DNA from 2 places in the Macrococcus epidermidis genome. Region 1 is predicted to be linked to the other one. Evidence: riboswitches for the same ligand, from Rfam matches in the RefSeq annotation. Region 1 holds a riboswitch; the other holds the start of a gene.
The links. Region 1 has a riboswitch for thiamine pyrophosphate ahead of KFV12_RS01080 (ECF transporter S component). Riboswitches for the same ligand answer to the same signal wherever they lie in the genome.
Positions count from the first base shown of each region.

Region 2: another riboswitch for thiamine pyrophosphate. It lies ahead of KFV12_RS05555 (3-oxoacyl-ACP reductase); the one in region 1 lies ahead of KFV12_RS01080 (ECF transporter S component).

Region 1 is NZ_CP073819.1:197,626-200,906, forward strand. Features, by position in the region: gene KFV12_RS01070 (formate/nitrite transporter family protein) at 1-728, opposite strand, end outside; gene KFV12_RS01075 (GNAT family N-acetyltransferase) at 854-1,297, opposite strand; TPP riboswitch at 1,299-1,405, shown strand; gene KFV12_RS01080 (ECF transporter S component) at 1,476-2,060, shown strand; gene KFV12_RS01085 (ABC transporter ATP-binding protein) at 2,064-3,281, shown strand, end outside.
Region 2 is NZ_CP073819.1:1,051,582-1,054,862, reverse strand. Features, by position in the region: gene KFV12_RS05560 (NtaA/DmoA family FMN-dependent monooxygenase) at 1-1,283, opposite strand, end outside; gene KFV12_RS05555 (3-oxoacyl-ACP reductase) at 1,296-2,048, opposite strand; TPP riboswitch at 2,130-2,234, opposite strand; gene KFV12_RS05550 (GNAT family N-acetyltransferase) at 2,316-2,786, opposite strand.

The DNA of each region.
Region 1 (3,281 bases):
TTTTTGAGTACATCGATCCAAGATAATGCATCGATATTGTAGAACATCATTCCGGCAAACAATCCAGCATTGTAAACAACGTGTTCGTAAGCCATAAATACAAAGATAACTACTCCGATACCGATAAAGAATACTTTAGCTAATACTTCCTTACATTGTAATGAAATATAAATACCGATATTGATAAAGAAGTTAGCGAATATCCCTTTAATTAGAATTGCATGCCAACTTGATGCTATTGTTTTTGCATCTACTGTTTTTGTTAATGCTGCTACCATTTCAGGTGTCATAACTTTAGTGCCTGTCATCATTCCAAATAAGATAAATCCACCAATAATATTTCCCAGGAAACATAACGTAAATATTTTTATAATTTTACCCATTGTGATTGTTTTGAAATAATAACCCACTGTAAAGAACATAAAGTTACTTGTTAATAATTCAGAATTAGTAAGTACGATCATTACGAGTGCGATACTGAATGCAATTGCCCCTACTAAATTGATAAGCCCTGCATTTTCAGTTGAAGCAAATTGTGTCTTAGCTGCAAGTTGAAGCACTGCCATAATAGCTAGTAAAAAACCTGACATAATCGCTTTTAACATATAGCGCCCAGGTGTCTTATCTACCATCACTTCTTTCATTGCTACTTGATTTAATACGTTTTCAATGTTGCCTTTCGAAGCATAAGTATCTTCGATAGTTTTAGCTGGAATTTCAATAGACATTTTAGTGCCTCCTCATGTGTTTTTATCACAGTAAATTTAAAAAAATAAATTAAAATATGAATATACAACTATATTATATCCGTTATATAAAAAAGTGTATAGACTCATTTGTGAAAAAGATAACATTATATAATTTTAAGCGCCATGATAAAATCTGTTTGTGCTTCATCGCCCATTTGAAAGACATGAGAATCTATATGTTTAAATCCCATTCTATTGTAAAATGCAAGGGCATTTTGATTATGCTCCCACACGCCTAACCAAACTTTTTTTAAATGATAATACTTAGCACGTTCAATTGCTTTGTTGTAAAGATGTTTACCAATGCCTTGTTTTTGGTAGCGATTATCAACATAGATGCGTTCAATTTCAAGTGTATCTTCTCCCATAGCTTCAGTTTGTGCATCATTTATATTGATTTTTAAATAACCTGCAACGTCATTATCTGAGTAAGCGAAATAGAATTCTGAATTGGGGTTGTTCAATTGGGCTTTCATCTTTTCTTCGGTGAAAGAAATTTTGAGTTGACAAAATTTAGTTTCGCGAGTACTGTAAAAATAACAAATCAAATAAGCGCACTAGGGGTGTTTTATTAAAAACTGAGATAAGGCTGTAGCCTTAGACCCTTTGAACCTGATCTAGATGATACTAGCGTAGGGAAGTGTATAGTCACAGTATAAGTGTGGCTATTTTTCCGTACGCAGTCTTCTCTATAGAAGGATGCGTATTTTTTATGGAGGAATGAAAATGAACAGAAATAGTCAGGGTTTGAAGTTGTCAGAAATTTTAGTGACAGTATTAGTAGCAGTATTATTTGCAGTAGCGTACAATTTTGTCTGGTTACCTTATGAGGCAATGAAACCACTGGGGCTACATTTTGAACAGTTAATATATGGTGTTTGGTTTATGGCTGCAGTTGTGGCGTATTTAATTGTTCCAAAAGCAGGAATTGCATTACTGGCTGAGTTTGCAGCAGGTGCAGGAGAGACAATTGTAATGGGGAAATTTGATATTCCGACGTTTGTTTTTGCATTTTTACAAGGTTTGGCATGTGAATTTGTATTTATGTTATTCAAATATCAATCACGTAGCATGATGGTGTGTATATTAGCGGGCGTTGCAGCTGCAATTATAAGTCTGCCAGTTGAGTATTTCTATGGATATATGTCTGAAGTAGCAGGATGGAACGTGCTGCTTTATATTATAATGCGTTTGATTAGTGGCGCATTAGTAACCGGGGTGTTGTCATATTTAATTGTTAAAGCATTGGATCAGACTGGTGTAACGAAGCTATTCAGAACATCAACTCAATCAGATTACGATAGTTTATAGATGATGTTATCTGTTAGAAATTTAAGATTGAAATATCCCGGTGAAACAGAAAAGATATTTGACGGTATCGATATTACGATAGCAGAGAAAGAAAAAGTATTATTGCTCGGACCTTCAGGTTCTGGAAAGAGCACATTGTTGAACGTACTAAGTGGCATCGTCCCTGAGTTGATCGATTTACCGATGAAATATGATGTATTAGAACGGGACATGAATGCTAGTGTTATATTTCAGGATCCAGACAGTCAATTTTGTATGCCGAAAGTATACGAAGAACTAGCTTTTATTCTGGAAAATCAAAATGTTGATAAATCGCAAATGAATCAATTAATTAATGATGTTTTGATTAAAGTAGGACTGGATGTTGAACCCTCACAACAAATCAATCAACTCAGTGGCGGTATGAAACAGAAACTCGCAATTGCTGGGTCATTGCTGCAGAATGCTGATACGTGGTTTTTAGATGAACCTACAGCGATGCTCGATAGCGATGCAACAAAGCATTTATGGGAATTGATGATCGATTTATGGCAGGATAAGACAGTACTTATCGTAGAACATAAAGTTGAGCATATCTGGCGATATGTTGATCGTATTATTCTGATGGATGCTGATGGTAAGTTGGTTACACAAGGCACACCACAAATTATTCTTGAGCAACATGAAGATTTATTGAACCAGTATGGTGTATGGCATCCTAATGCATATAAGTGTGCACCAAAACCATTGCATTATGAGCATATGTCAAATGAATTTGAACTCGTGTTAAAAGATGTGGCAGTAAAACGTAAAGAAAAGACGTTGTATCATATTGATAAACTTGTCGTTAGCAGTCATGAATGGATTGCGATTACTGGAAAGAACGGAACAGGAAAAACAACGTTATTAGAATCTTTGATGCAGCTTATCCCGTATAAAGGTTTGATGCAATACGATGATAAAACTTTGAAGAAAGTAAAAGATGCAGCGCGTAATATGTACCTCGTCTATCAAAATCCTGAACTGCAATTTATTCAAGGTAGTGTATACGATGAAATCTTCTTTAACTTTCAATTTTTAGATAAAAGCCGAGCTGGGGAACGTACATCAAATTTATTAAAGCAATTAAATCTGTACCATCTAAAAGATCGTCATCCTTTTGAACTTTCCATGGGACAAAAGAGAAGATTAAGTGTTGCGACTGCATTGAGTACAAAAGCTGATATTGTGTTACTAGATGAA
Region 2 (3,281 bases), 850 kb from region 1:
ATTTCTAAATGTTCTCTCAATGTTAAAGTATGATAATCCTCTCTGAACAAACCTCTTGATTGTAATTCTGGTATGATGAGTTCAACAAAATCATCCAAACTGTTAGGTAAAGTTGGTGGCATGAGATTAAATCCGTCTGCTACACCTTCTTTCAACCATTTTTCAAATTCATCTACTATCATTTCCGGCGTACCGATTAAAGTCAAATGTCCACCACCTGCTGCTAAATATCCTAAAAGTTCTCGTACCGTTGGATCTTTATCTTTGATAATTTCAAGTACTGTTTCATATCTTCCTTTCGGTCCAGTAAACGATGCTAAAAGTGGTAAGTCAGGTACTTTCGCATCTAAATCCCATCCTGAAGTGTCCTGATGAATAAATAATTCCAGCATTTTTAATGAACTTGCAATATCCAGCATATTATCTAAGGCTTGTTTCTTTGCATAAGCTTGTTCTTCAGTTTCAGCAACGTATGTAACTAAACCTGGTAGAACTTTAATTTTATTCTTTCTTCCTTCTTTTTCTTCTGCCTGTTTCAATCGTTCGCGATATCTTTTAGCCATCGAGATATTCCAGATTACGGAAAACACAGCATCAGCTTGTTCTGCTGCTAATTTTAGGCCTTCAACTGAAGCACCTGCCTGCATTGCGATAGGTTTTCCATACTTAGAATTTGGTGTTGATAACGGCCCTCGTACCTGGAAATAATTACCCATATGATTGATTGGTTGTATATTTTGATGTTTTATCATTTGATGATTTTCTTTATTATAAATAAAATCTTTTTCATCCCATGATTCAAATAATTTATCCATTATTATTCCAAATTCTCTAGCTTTTTCATATCTTTGTGCATGAGCAGGTAAATACTCCATGCTATGATTTCTTGCTTCTTCATCTGTCATAGATGTAACCAGATTCCATCCCATACGGCCATTCGATATATGCTGTAAAGATTGAATTTGTCTGGCTACATGATATGGATTCATAAATGTTCCTGATATCGTACATACTAAACCAACATTGTTAGTTACTTGTGATATTGCTGAAAGTTTTACGATTGGATCTAGCCACATCGCTGGCATTATATTTTCATGTGTTGCATTAAATGCTTGATTATCAGCAAAGAAAATCATATCAAACTTTCCACGTTCACAAGTTTGAGCAAGAGATTGATAATAACTGATATCACCTAAACGATGTATTTGAGAATCATGTGCTTTCCATGCCGCCAAATGATGTCCTATACCATAAATCAATATGCCGATATGCATATTTGACATTTAAAACTCCCCCTAGTTCATCGTTAACCCACCATCAACAGTGATATTTTGACCTGTAATTCCTTTCGCTCTATCAGATGCTAAGTAGACAACCATATTTGCAACATCTTGTGGTGTTGTAACTTTTCTTAGTGGTGTAGAATTAGCGATTAATTCAAATACTTCATCTGTCGTTACACTAGAAGCATCAGTTGTTTTCAGTAAACCACCGGAAATCATATTTGCACGAATGCCATATTGTCCTAATTCACTTGCGATATTGCGCATCATCCCTAGTAAACCTGCTTTAGCAGTCGTATATTCATGATAAGGTACAACCGGATTTTGGAATAAATTTGTGCCAATACTAATAATCGTTCCATCTCTTTGCTCAATAAAACCATCGATTACACTTTGACTTATATTGAATGCAGCTTTCATCGTTCCATCAATTTGTTGTTGATAATCTTCCCACGATAAATCTTTAAATGACTTTTGTGCTACTGGATCAAACTTAAATCCAACAAGTGCATTATTTACAACTACGTCAATTTTGCCAAACTTCTCTATCCCTGCTTTCACCATTGCATCTACATCTGCACGTTTTGTAACGTCAGCTTTAAAAGCTAACGCTTTATCTTCTCCAAATGATGCTACTAATGAATTTGCAGCATCTTCACTTTGAAAATAATTAATAATCACATTATAACCTTCAGCATTGAGACCTTTCACGATTGTTTCTCCTAAACCTCTAGCTCCGCCAGTAACCATTACAGTTTTCATCAAATATTCTCCTCTATGATTTTATTCATAAAAAATACACCTTTCCTGATAGAAAGGTGCATGAAAAAGACATAATAAATAGACCAGTTCATTAGCACACTTCCCTACGCTAGTTTGAACTAGATCAGGTTCAAAGGGTCTGAGGACTACCTCATCTCAATTTATCGTTAAATGCCCCTAGTGTATTTCTTAAGTTGACTTCAATATACAAATAATTGTATGTTCTGTCAATATATGATGATTATTATGTTGTTTATATTTAATATATTATTAAATATACTTTTCTAATACTAATTCATCTAATATTTGGATTCCATTCTCAGCAACCATTGGTATTTGTGGTTTAATTAGTCTTGCTTCGTTTACGGCATCGGGAATTATTTCTTTTATTCTGTAGCCCAGTTTTTGATAGAACTTCAATGCATTTATATTATTATTAGTTGTTATTACTCTAATATTAAACTTACAATTTTTATACGCTAATCGTTCCAAGAAATTCATTAATTGTGTACCGATACCTCTATTTTCAATCACACTATCCAAAGAAATGATTTCAATCGTTTTATCCTTAATAATATATGTTAATAGCCCAGTAATCTTTTCATCTTCCATATAAATTAGACCTGGTAACTCAGCACAATTATATCTCCCAGAAGAAACAATCATTTCTGAAGATCCCCAATGTTTATTAAAGAATTCAATAACCAATGCTCTATTCTGTTCGTTTATTGCTTCAATCATAAAATCCTTCCTCTTTTTTGAATTTGTAAAAAGATAATTTATCACTAATTTCTGCCTCACCGTACTTTATAAATCTTAATTTTTGATAGAATTTATGATTTAACACATTACCATGCGGTGTGTATACCGTCCATAAAGGTACATTTTGAAATACAACTTATTTCTCTATCTGGAATATGTTACTTTGCCATTTCAATTCTCTGGTTAACGATACCAACACTTCGCAATCAGAAAGAAATAAAGTATATTGCGAGTACTGACTTTGGTATAAAAATAACAAATTAAACAGAACATCAGTTCTAATTATTTTATTTACGCTTTATAATAGTATTTGTAGATAAGTTTATAGTGGTGGCTAGCCCTAAGGGGTGATGCCTTTGATTTTGTTTGTTAGTTGTTTCTCCTGGAAAGGAAAGCATGACTGATTTTGAGTTATTGAGTATAATGTTGATGATTTTTGTCATCATTATACCACTCATTATTAGACTATATGAC